DNA from 3 places in the Klebsiella sp. CSG-1 genome. Region 3 is predicted to be linked to each of the others. Evidence: predicted binding sites of a transcription regulator. Region 3 holds the regulator's gene; each other region holds the start of a gene.
The links. Region 3 encodes Fur, which represses iron uptake genes when iron is present. Its sites were predicted from a motif close to ATAATAATGAGAACNACTATCAA; they were not measured.
Positions count from the first base shown of each region.

Region 1: the regulator Fur is predicted to act here: its motif matches at 2,701-2,723, upstream of fepD (Fe(3+)-siderophore ABC transporter permease).
Region 2: the regulator Fur is predicted to act here: its motif matches at 1,804-1,826, upstream of fes (enterochelin esterase).

Region 1 is NZ_JBWNLD010000001.1:430,489-434,687, reverse strand. It holds gene fepC (iron-enterobactin ABC transporter ATP-binding protein) at 1-691, opposite strand, end outside; gene fepG (iron-enterobactin ABC transporter permease) at 688-1,680, opposite strand; gene fepD (Fe(3+)-siderophore ABC transporter permease) at 1,677-2,684, opposite strand; gene entS (enterobactin transporter EntS) at 2,922-4,163, shown strand.
Region 2 is NZ_JBWNLD010000001.1:439,192-443,390, forward strand. It holds gene entF (enterobactin non-ribosomal peptide synthetase EntF) at 1-225, opposite strand, end outside; gene AC007G_RS02145 (MbtH family protein) at 222-440, opposite strand; gene fes (enterochelin esterase) at 539-1,783, opposite strand; gene AC007G_RS02155 (TonB-dependent siderophore receptor) at 2,002-4,199, shown strand, end outside.
Region 3 is NZ_JBWNLD010000001.1:315,774-319,972, forward strand. It holds gene seqA (replication initiation negative regulator SeqA) at 1-102, opposite strand, end outside; gene ybfF (esterase) at 286-1,059, shown strand; gene ybfE (LexA regulated protein) at 1,193-1,486, shown strand; gene fldA (flavodoxin FldA) at 1,636-2,166, shown strand; gene fur (ferric iron uptake transcriptional regulator) at 2,459-2,911, shown strand; gene AC007G_RS01595 (phytanoyl-CoA dioxygenase family protein) at 2,974-4,119, opposite strand.

The DNA of each region.
Region 1 (4,199 bases), 110 kb from region 3:
TCTCTTTCGGCGCCCCCTCGGCAATGATTTTACCCTCGCGCAAGGCAATCAAATGCGTTGCGTAGCGGCAGGCCTGGTTGAGGTCGTGCAGTACCGCCGCCAGGGTATACCCCTTTTCGCGGTTGAGCTCGCTCAGCAGCTCCAGCAGATCGATTTGATGGCTGATATCCAGCCAGGTAGTGGGCTCATCGAGCAGCATAATGGCCGTTTCCTGCGCCAGCACCATGGCAATCCAGGCCCGCTGCCGTTGGCCGCCGGAGAGCGTATCGACGCTTTGTCGTGCCAGATCGGTTATTCCGGTCGCCCTCATGGCGCTGTTGACCGCGTCATCATCCTCTTTACGCCAGCGGGTAAACAGCGGCTGATGCGGATAGCGGCCGCGCGCCACCAGCTCCTGAACGGTAATATCCCCCGGGGTGGTGGCATTTTGCGCCAGCAGACCGATGCGTTTCGCCACCTCTTTGCTGGCATAGCGCTGGATCTGCTCACCGTCGAGATAAACATGGCCGCTGGCCGGCGTCATCAGGCGACTCAGGGTTCGCAGCAGCGTCGATTTCCCGCAGCCATTAGGGCCAATGATTGCGGTGAAATGGCCATCAGGAATGGTCACATTCAGCGATTCGGCGATGGTCTTTTTGCCGTACGCCAGGGTTAGCTGGTCGCCGCGCAAACGGGTCGTTTCGGCGGTCATTTTTTGCGGGACTCCTGAATTAACAGCGCGATGAGATAGATGCCGCCGAGGCTGACGGTCACCACTCCCACCGGTAATTGATAAGGCATAAACAGGCGCTGGGCGCTGTAGTCAGCCAGCGCCAGCAGCAGCGCGCCGCAGAGCGCCGATTGGGTTAATCCCCAGCGCGCGGTGCCGCTCAGGCGGCGGGCGATATGCGGCGCGACCAGGGCGATAAACGAGATCGGTCCGGCTAACGCGGTGGCGGCGGCGGTCAGTACCACGCCCACCAGCATCATCAGCAGGCGCGAACGTTCTACCCGCACGCCGAGCGCGCAGGCGGTATCGTCGCCCATCTCCAGCAGGCGCATGCGCCGGGCAAGCAGTGCCGCCGCTATCAGCATCAGCACAATCAGCGGCGCGGAGGGCCAGGTTTTTCCCCAGGTCAGGCCATTGAGCGAGCCGGCATTCCACAACCCGGCGGAGAGAGCGGTCTCCAGCGAGGCGCGCAGCAGCAGCCAGGTATTGAAGGCCACCAGCATGGCGCGAACGCCGATGCCGATAATAATCAGGCGAAACGTTTCAATGCCGTTGCGCCAGGCCAGCAGCCAGACCACCAGCGCGGTCAACACGCCGCCGGTCATTGCCGCCAGCGCAATCGCCGTCAGGTTCTGGCCGAACATCACCATCGCCACCAGCACGCCACTCCAGGCGCCGGTGTTGAAGCCCATCACATCGGGGCTGCCCAGCGGGTTGCGCATCAGCGACTGAAAAATGGCGCCGCTGACGCCAAGTCCCGCACCGATCAGCAGGGCCATCAGCACCCGCGGCAGTCGCCATTCGGTGACCACCATGGTGATATTACGCGGCGCATCGCCCAGCAGAGCGGAAAGCACCTGCTCGACGCTTAACGGCACCAGACCGCTGCCGAGGCCCCAGAGGGAGACCAGCAGGCTGGTAGCCAGCAGAATCAGACAGCTGAGCAACAGTCGGCGAGAAGGGGCTATCATATTGCACCTCCGCGCGGCTGACGGCGCACCAGCCAAATCAGCACCGGCGCGCCGATAAAGGCGCTGACCACCGATACTCGCAGTTCACCGGGGACCAGCAGGCGACCCAATACATCGGCAAACAGCAGCAGAGCAGGGGTTGCCAGTAAGGTGACCGGCAACGACCAGCGATGGTCAGCGCCCACCAGCCAGCGCGACATATGCGGCATCATCAGGCCGATAAAGGCGATGGGGCCAACTACCGCCGTGGCACTACCGCAGAGCACGGTAATCGCCAGCAGGCCGATAACCTGAGTGCGGGCGACCCGGCTGCCGAGCGCGGTGGCGGTATCGTTGCCGAGACTCAGACTGTTCAACGCCCGGCTTAACAACAGCGTCACGGCGGCGGCAATCACCACCGGCAGGAGGACGATTTTCAGCGTCTGCAGCGTGCGAATATCCAGCGAACCGGCCTGCCAGAAGCGCAGCTGGTCGTAAACATCGGGGTTGAGCAGCGCAATGCCGTTGGAGAGCCCTTCCAGCACGGCCGCCAGCGCCACGCCGGCTAGCGTCAGACGTACCGGACTGAGCTGACCGCCGCCCTGACTGCCGGTAAAGGCCACCAGCAGCGAGGCGCCAAACGCGCCGCAAAACGACATCAGCAGCTGTTCCTGCGGGGAGTGGATGCCAAACAGCGCGGCACCCAGCACAATCGCGAAGCTGGCGCCGGAGTTCACGCCGAGAATGCCGGGATCGGCAAGGGGATTACGCGTCAGAGTCTGCATCAGCGATCCTGCCAGGCCCAGCGCGGCGCCGGCCAGTAGTCCCGCCAGGGTCCGCGGCAGCCGGGCATCCAGCACGATAGTACAGTCGGCGCTCTGACAGGTACCGGAAAAAGCCTCCACGACGACGCTCACTGGAAGAGGTTTGGCGCCAATCAGCAGGCTGAGAGCGATAGCAAAGGCTAAAACGAGTAACAGACCAGGTACGGCAACGGCGCGCACCGTGGTCGTAGAAAACGACATAATTCACATCCCTGACATGATAATGATAGTAATTATCGTTATCGATTCTATTCAGTTATGTTAGCATGGCGGCCCACAAGAATGGTATACGCAAAATCATTCAGAATGCATCGCGGCGGCAAACGCACGCTTGCCTGGAAGTATCGCTAACCGTATGACCGGGTTAAGGAAGTGCAGCCAATAAGTACGCTGCCTGAACGATCGCGCGTTGATGGAAAATAATAACAAGGCGCTGTAATGAACCGACAATCCCGGCTGCTGAACCTCAGTCTGCTGCAAACCCATCCGGCGTTTCGCGCCGTCTTTATCGCCCGTTTTATCTCGATCCTGTCGCTTGGCCTGCTGGGCGTGGCGATTCCGGTACAAATCCAGATGATGACCCACTCCACCTGGCAGGTCGGGCTCTCGGTCACGTTGACCGGCTGCTCAATGTTTGTTGGCCTGATGGTCGGCGGCGTGCTGGCGGATCGCTATGAGCGGAAACGTTTGATTCTGCTGGCGCGGGGAACCTGCGGCGTGGGGTTTGTCGGTCTGTGCCTCAACGCGCTGCTGCCTGAGCCATCGCTCATCGCTATCTATCTGCTGGGTATCTGGGACGGTTTTTTTGCTTCGCTGGGCGTGACGGCGCTGCTGGCGGCGACGCCGGCGCTGGTCGGGCGTGAAAACCTGATGCAGGCCGGGGCGATCACCATGCTGACGGTGCGCCTGGGATCGGTGATTTCGCCGATGATCGGCGGTCTGCTGCTGGCCACCGGCGGCGTAGCCTGGAACTATGGCCTGGCGGCGGCGGGCACCTTTATCACCACCCTGACCCTGCTGCGCTTGCCGCTGCTACCGCCGCCACCGCAGCCGCGGGAACACCCGCTGAAGTCGCTGCTGGCGGGGCTGAAGTTCCTCTTCAACAGCCCGCTGATTGGCGGGATTGCTCTGCTGGGCGGTCTGTTGACGATGGCGAGCGCGGTACGGGTGCTTTATCCGGCGCTGGCCGACGGCTGGCGGATGTCGGCCTCGCAGATTGGCTTGCTATATGCCGCTATTCCGCTGGGGGCAGCGTTTGGGGCGTTGACCAGCGGTCAGCTGGCGCAAACGGCAAAACCGGGCGCTCTGATGCTGATGACGACGGTCGGCTCATTTGTGGCCATCGCGCTATTTAGCCTGATGCCGGTCTGGGCATTGGGCGCGCTGTGTCTGGCGCTGTTTGGCTGGCTGAGCGCGATCAGCTCGCTGTTGCAGTACACCCTGATTCAGACCCAGACGCCGGAAGCGATGCTCGGGCGGATTAACGGTCTGTGGACCGCGCAGAACGTTACTGGCGATGCCATTGGCGCCGCGTTGCTGGGTGGGCTGGGGGCGATAATGACGCCGGTCGCGTCGGCGAGCGCCAGCGGTTGGGTGCTGGTGATTGTCGGCGTAATACTGATTGGGCTGCTGGGGGAGCTGCGTCGTTTCCAGCGTCCTGAAACGGTCAGCGAGGTCTGAAACCGCTAGCCCGGATAGCGGCGTCAACGCCTTATC
Region 2 (4,199 bases), 120 kb from region 3:
CTCATCGACCCATTGCCAGGCTTCGCCGTTATCTTCGCAAAAGCGCATGCTGAGGGTGTCGGCCTGCGTCAGACCGGTGACGATCGCCCGTCCCAACAGCGCCGGGTCCAGGTTGCCGCGCAGCTCGACATAGTGGGCGACACTCCATGCGCCGGGCAGCGTAGAGAGGCGCTCCGCCATCCAGATCCCAGGCTGCGCCGCGACCAGCGGTAAACGAGTGCTCATGTCCGGCTCCTTGAGGTTGCATAGTGGGCAGGGGTAAGGGTTGACCAGTTCGCCGCCAGCCAGCTGTTGCACGCCTCTAAGGACTGCGGCGGGCATTCCACTACCCAGCCTTGCGGCAGCGCGCAGTGGTGCGGCCACAGGCTGTACTGCTGTTGTTCGTTGCGCAAAATGTAAAACTGCCCTTGCGGATTATCGAAGGGGTTGCTGAATTGCATACCAAACTCCTGTCTTTACTCGCCATCCTCCTGTCGGCTTTCGCCCTGGCTAGCGCCTCGGGGTATGCGGAAGGATGTTGAGTCTGAAGCGCACTTTGTTATTGCGCGCGGCTCAACGGCTGCCAGAGCTGGATGAGCCCAGCCGTCAGCCCACCGCGCCAGCAAAGCGCATCGTGCCCGCCGTCAACCTGACGCCAGAAAATCGTCTGCTGTGTCTGCTGTAGTTGTGTTAAAAGCGCCTGATTGGCGCGAAAAATAAGCGGCTCACGCTCTCCGGCTTCCAGCCAGATTCGCAGCCCGTGGGGGCGGAGCACTCCCTGGCTCAGGCGTTCGATCAGCAGGCCGGTTTGCGCGCCGCCGCGATGCGGCCACCAGTAGGAGCCAGACTGGCTCAGCACGCAGCCAAAGCGCTGCGGCCAGTAGAGCGCGGCAAACATCGCCGCCAGGCCGCCAAAGCTCTGACCGGCGACCACGGTACAATCGGCGCGGTCGCTAAAAGGCGCGATTTGCTGTACCCGAGGCAATAGTTCTTCCTGCACCGCCAGCCAGAAATCGGCGTTACAGGGCAGCTCCCGACTCCGGTGTTCGTTATCGATGACATCAATCAGCAGGTAGACCGCTGGCGGCAGCTTTGCCTCGCGCGTCAGCCCGGCCAGTGCGGACCAAACCGGCATACTCTCGGCCCAGAACTGGCCATCAAGCAGCACCGCCAGCGGACGCTCTGCGGCAACGGCCTCTCCGGTGGTGTAAACCCATATCCGCCGCGTATTACCCAGTCGGGCGCTGTGCCATTCAATGCACACCGGCGGTTGATAAGGCGCATTACGCAGCGACCAGCCCGGTTGTTCCGGTGCCAGCGGCAGCTCCAGCGCCGAAACGGCGTGGCCGCGCCCGCCTTTCCAGCTTTGTGGGTTTAACGGATCGGCTATCGCCCGCGGCAGCAGTCTGCGCCAGCCTTCCCGCAGCAGCGTGCGGTCCGGGCTGCCGCCGTTGAAAATCTCAGGGGCAAAATCGTCATCGCGATCGGAGGGAATAAAGCAGTAGCTGCCGCGCCAGGCGGGAGACAGCGTGGTTTGCCATTGCCAGGCATCGGTGCCGGGCACGCGCTTGAGGGTTTGCGGTACGGCATTTTGATGATGGTCGGTGACGCCGGTGATGTAAATCCACACCCGCTTCGTCAACGAGGTCTCTTCGCTGCCCGCCGGATCCCGCCACCAGAAGGTCACCCGGTAGCTATCGCCAACGGCCTCGGCCTGCGGACCGAAGATCCCCTGCCACCAGTCATCACTTCCTGTCATTAACATTCCGTCATTAACCCTATGTTTACCGTGATTTTTCTCAATAAACGTAATTTTTATTGATAATATTATTGATAACTATTTGCATTTGCAATAGCGTATTACCGCACTTTGGGAAGAGTCACTTCTAATTACACATGTCAGAAAGGGCCATTTGGTCAGCGATGGAATGCCTTCGCCCTCTACTGACCACATTTCTGCCGCCTCCCCTCCCGGTGGGAAGGGGTTCCAGGGGCATGCGGCAACGGAAAGCAGGACGTAAAATGAATAACAAGATCAAATCCTTGACCTTGCTGGTCAATCTGGGAATTTATGGGGTTGCCTTCCCGCTGTGTGCGGAAGAGACCCTCGACAGTAAAAAAGCGGCCACCGAAGAGACGATGGTGGTCACTGCCGCCGAACAAAACCTGCAGGCGCCGGGCGTATCGACGATCACCGCCGAGGAAATTCGTAAACGTCCCCCCGCTCGCGATGTCTCCGAAATTATCCGCACCATGCCGGGCGTTAACCTGACCGGCAACTCCACCAGCGGCCAGCGCGGGAATAACCGCCAGATTGATATCCGCGGCATGGGCCCGGAAAATACCCTGATCCTGATTGATGGCAAACCGGTCACCAGCCGTAACTCCATCCGCCTGGGCTGGCGCGGCGAGCGCGATACCCGCGGCGATACCAACTGGGTCCCACCGGAGCTGATTGAGCGCATTGAAGTCATTCGTGGACCGGCGGCGGTCCGCTACGGCAACGGCGCCGCGGGCGGCGTGGTCAATATCATCACCAAAAAAGGTGATAACGAGTGGCACGGTTCGTGGAACACCTACATGAACGCCCCGGAGCACAAAGATGAAGGCTCCACCAAACGCACCAACTTCAGTCTGAACGGCCCGCTGGGCGGCGATTTCAGCTTCCGCCTGTTGGGCAACCTCGATAAAACCCAGGCCGATGCCTGGGATATCAACCAGGGCCATCAGTCAGAACGTACCGGTATTTACGCCGATACGCTACCGGCCGGCCGTGAAGGGGTAGAGAACAAAAATATCAACGGCGTCGTGCGCTGGGATTTTGCGCCGATGAACTCGCTGGAGTTTGAGGCGGGCTACAGCCGCCAGGGCAACCTGTACGCCGGGGATACGCAGAACACCAATACTAACGATCTGGTGAAAAAGAACTACGGCAAAGAGACCAACCGTCTCTATCGCCAGACCTACTCGGTGACCTGGAACGGCGGCTGGGATAACGGCATCACCACCAGCAACTGGGCGCAGTACGAGCACACCCGCAACTCGCGTAAAGGCGAAGGCCTGGCCGGGGGTACGGAAGGGATTTTCAGCAGCGATCAATTCTCTGATATCGACCTGTCCGACGTGATGCTGCACAGTGAAGTCAGCGTTCCGTTCGACCTGTGGGTCAATCAGAACCTGACGCTGGGTACCGAATGGAACCAGCAGCGGATGAAGGATCTGGCCTCCAACACCCAGACCTTTATGGGCGGCGACATTCCGGGTTCAACCAGCACTGGCCGCAGCCCGTATTCTCAGGCGGAGATCTTCTCGCTGTTTGCCGAAGACAACATCGAGCTGACCGACTCCACCATGCTGACCCCGGCGTTGCGCTTTGACCACCACAGCATTGTGGGGAACAACTGGAGCCCGTCGCTTAACCTGTCCCAGGGGCTCGGGGATGACTTCACCCTGAAAATGGGCATCGGCCGCGCCTATAAAGCGCCAAGCCTGTACCAGACCAACCCGAACTACATTCTGTACAGTAAAGGCCAGGGCTGTTACGCCAGTGCAACCGGCACCGGTTGCTATATGATGGGTAACGAAGACCTGAAAGCGGAAACCAGCATCAACAAAGAGATCGGCCTTGAGTTTAAACGCGACGGCTGGCTGGCCGGGGTGACCTGGTTCCGTAACGACTACCGCAACAAGATTGAAGCCGGCTATGCGCCGATCTCCCAGACCGGTACCGGTAAAGTGAAAACCGATATTTACCAGTGGGAAAACGTACCGAAAGCGGTGGTAGAAGGCCTGGAAGGGACATTGAACGTCCCGGTTAGCGAAACCGTTAACTGGACCAACAACATCACCTATATGCTGCAGAGTAAGAACAAAGAGACCGGCGATCGTCTGTCGATTATTCCGGAGTATACGCTGAACTCAACGCTGAGCTGGCAGATATACCAGGATGTTTCCGTGCAGTCGACCTTCACCTGGTACGGCAAGCAGGAACCGAAGAAGTATAACTACAAAGGTCAGCCGGTAACCGGCAGCGAGAAGAACGAGGTGAGTCCGTACAGCATCCTCGGCCTGAGCGCGACCTGGGACGTCACCAAATACGTCAGCCTGACCGGCGGCGTGGATAACGTCTTCGACAAGCGCCACTGGCGCGCGGGTAATGCCCAGACCACCGGCGGCGATACCGGTTATATGTACGGCGCGGGCGCCGAGACCTATAACGA
Region 3 (4,199 bases):
TTTCAGCATGCGCCGTAAAATGTCGGATGCACTCTCGCCAATATGCTGGGTGTGGCTGGCAATATAGCGATAGAGATCATCATCAACTTCAATTGTTTTCATCTTAATCCAGTGCGATATCTTATTCTGAATACAAGTTGTCAGGATTATAAGGACAAATCCTGACCGCGGATAGCGTCAAACCAGGATGGCGGTAAAACTCAGATAGCTCTGGGTCTTGCAGCCGGATGGCAGAATGTCCAACATAATACCCTAACCCGACGAAGCGAAAAAAAGAACTTTGCCATGAAATTAAATAGCCGCACGCAATCTGCACAAAATCCGCACAATAATTCCCCGGTTGTCCTGGTCCACGGTCTGTTTGGCAGTCTCGACAACCTGGGCATCCTCGCCCGCGACCTGGTGAACGACTACGATATTTTGCAGGTTGATATGCGTAACCACGGTCTTTCTCCCCGTTCGCCGGAGATGACCTACGCGGCGATGGCGCAGGATCTGCTCGATACTCTTGACGATCGGCAGATAGAGAAAGCCACCTTTATTGGTCATTCGATGGGCGGAAAAGCGGTCATGGCGCTCACCGCGCTGGCGCCGGAGCGCATCGCAGGCCTGGTCGCCATTGATATTGCTCCGGTGGACTATCACGTGCGCCGTCATGATGAAATTTTCAACGCCATCAATGCCGTCACCGACGCCGGCGCCGCGTCCCGTCAGCAGGCGGCCACGGTGATGCGCGAACATCTACAGGAAGAAGGCGTGATTCAGTTTCTGCTGAAATCCTTCGTTGATGGCCAGTGGCGCTTCAACGTGCCGGTGTTATGGGATCAATATCCGCACATCGTGGGCTGGCAAACGGTTCCTGCCTGGCCTCATCCAACCCTGTTCATCCCGGGAGGCAACTCCCCCTACGTCACCGATGACTATCGCGATACCCTGCTCGCCCAGTTCCCACAGGCGCGGGCGCACGTCATCGCCGGCGCCGGCCACTGGGTACATGCGGAGAAACCGGAAGCCGTCCTGCGCGCCATTCGTCGCTATCTGACCGCTTTGCAGGCTTAACTGGCTAAAAACTGCCCGACCGCGCTGCAGAATGCCCGCGGTCGTTGGCGCAGCGGTTCGCCTGATGTATTATGGCGCGCTATCTGTGTCGGCTATAGCCCGGCAACTTGTTTCCCCGAAGTCACTCTGAATCATGGCAAAAGAACAAACGGACCGTACGACATTAGATTTGTTCGCAACCGAGCGTCGCCCGGGTAGACCAAAGACCAATCCGCTTTCGCGCGATGAACAACTGCGCATAAATAAACGCAATCAGCTCAAACGCGATAAAGTTCGCGGCCTGAAGCGTGTGGAGTTAAAACTCAACGCTGAAGCGGTTGATGCGCTCAACGAACTGGCGGAAGCTCGCAATATGAACCGCAGCGATTTGATCGAAGAGATGCTGATGAACCAGCTGGCAACCCTGCACAGCCGGGATAAAGCCTGAAAATCCTCAAAAAAACACTTTCATGTAGCAGAGTGTGCAGTCGGGCGTGATTGCTGTTTCCGCGCCCTCTCCTGTTCTGCTATGATTGCCGTTATCTGCGGGCATTACGCCACTACCACATCATTAAGTTTCAAGAGGTTATTTTACTCATGGCAATCATCGGCATCTTTTTTGGCAGCGACACGGGCAACACCGAGAATATTGCAAAAATGATTCAGAAGCAGCTTGGTAAAGATGTTGCTGATGTTCACGACATTGCCAAGAGCAGCAAAGAAGATCTGGAAGCCTACGACATCCTGCTGCTCGGCATTCCGACCTGGTACTACGGTGAAGCTCAGTGCGACTGGGATGACTTTTTCCCGACGCTGGAAGAGGTCGACTTTAACGGTAAACTGGTTGCGCTGTTTGGCTGCGGCGATCAGGAAGACTACGCGGAATACTTCTGTGACGCGCTGGGCACCATCCGCGACATCATTGAACCGCGCGGCGCCACCATCGTTGGCCACTGGCCGACTGCGGGCTATCATTTTGAAGCTTCTAAAGGCCTGGCGGATGACGATCACTTCGTCGGTCTGGCTATCGATGAAGACCGCCAGCCGGAGCTGACCAACGAACGCGTGACTAAGTGGGTTAAGCAGGTCTCTGAAGAGCTGCATCTCGAAGAAATCAAAAACGCCTGATGATTGTGCGGCGTTACCGTTAAATTTCGCCGCATTAATAGATAGAAGCAATCAAACTAATAGCTACAAGTTTTTAACTTTTAATCACATATCTGTACAATGTCCTCTGATTTAACGAGGTCAGGTGACGCAGTTTGTAGCTGGGACCTCGTTTTTGACAGCATACAAGGCCCGATACTTGCAGTTTTCATTTAACGATGGCAGTTCTATAATGAGACGCATTGCATCGGGTGATTCTCTGTATTACTTCCGCTGATGGAAGTAGATCGTTTAGCAACAGGACAGATTCCGCATGACTGACAACAATACCGCATTAAAGAAGGCTGGCCTGAAAGTCACACTTCCACGATTAAAGATCCTGGAAGTCCTGCAGGAACCGGATAACCATCACGTCAGTGCGGAAGATTTATACAAGCGCCTGATCGACATGGGTGAAGAAATTGGTCTCGCTACTGTTTATCGCGTGCTGAACCAGTTTGATGATGCTGGCATTGTGACTCGTCACAACTTCGAAGGCGGTAAATCTGTTTTCGAACTGACCCAGCAGCACCATCACGATCACCTTATTTGCCTCGATTGTGGCAAAGTGATCGAATTCAGCGATGAGTCTATCGAAGCGCGTCAGCGTGAAATCGCCCACCGCCATGGCATCCGTCTGACCAACCACAGCCTGTATCTTTACGGCCACTGTGCGGAAGGCGACTGCCGCGAAGATGAACATGCACACGACGCGCTGGAAAAGTAATTTCCCACCGCGCGGACCGCAAAAAGCCAACCTGACGGTTGGCTTTTTTTATGTGCAAACGCCTACCCTTTTCTGCGCGCGGTATGCTCGTCGAGAGCACGAGTAAACTGTTCCTCATCCCACCGGTTTGCCAGCGCTTCCCGCACCAGAGTCTGTTGGGTTTTCGGGACCATTCCACCTAATGGCGGGTCGGTATCAAGATTGGTGGGGAATGAGTAGCCCCGGGCAGCCACGGCAATCAGCGCCTGAAAATCGCCCGCGCGATATTGTCCGTCCTGAAGCTGGGGATAGATTTTTTTCAACACCAGCTCATGGTTCACATCTTCCATCGGGACGCCGAACGCCGAGGAGATCTGCAAAAGATTAGCGGTGCGAACATGATCAGTCGTCGTGTTGTTCCCGGCGGCATGAAACAACGCCGGGTTAAAAAACAGCCCGTCGCCTTTTTGCAACGGCAACTGAACATAGTGCTGGTTAAAGTAGTCGACGAACTCCGGCTGGCGGTAGGCCATATAGCCGAGCTCATACTGATGCGAAAACGGCAGCAGGCGCGTAGGCCCTGACGCCAGCGGCATATCGCTGTGCGCAACCGCCCCTTGTAACGTCAAATACTGCGACAGAATCTGCGCAGGGATGGGAAACTCGGCAACAAACTCGCCCTGCTGAAAGCCGAGATGATAATCGCGATGGGGCTGCTGCGCTTCGCCGCCAGGGCGTACCTGGTTAACCTGAGCGGTCATTCGCCACGCAGGTCCCAACCACGCCTGACAAATTAACCCAAGCATTTCATTAGCATAGTAGTCGCAGAAGGTCTGCGGGCTACGCTCCGCCAGCTTTTGTAACGCATTCCAGATCCGGCCATTGTTCCCCGCGCGAGAAAAGTGGTCAGCCTGAACCCGGGTGCGAGACTCATCGGCCATGATGGTTTCAAACACCGCCGAAGCGCGGTCGATGACATCCATATCCTGATAAAGCCCGCGTACCACCAGCACGCCGGGACCGTAAGAGAGCCCCTGATGTAGCTCGCTTAATACCGCATGTTTATTGGTCGCCGCGACCTGCGCTAACACGTCATGGTCGTAAATCAGAACTTCCTCAGCGACTTCGCTGACCAGCGGATAGTCTTGTTTGTTCACCTGCTGCTGACAGAAGATGTTGAAATCCTCAACTGAGGCCCGATCGGGTCGGACAAAATATTGCGATGTCATGAGTAGCTCCACGGGGTAAGGGTGCCAGACGGCGGTTATTTTTTTGTTCAACGTCTCGAAAACGAACGTTGTTAAGAAAT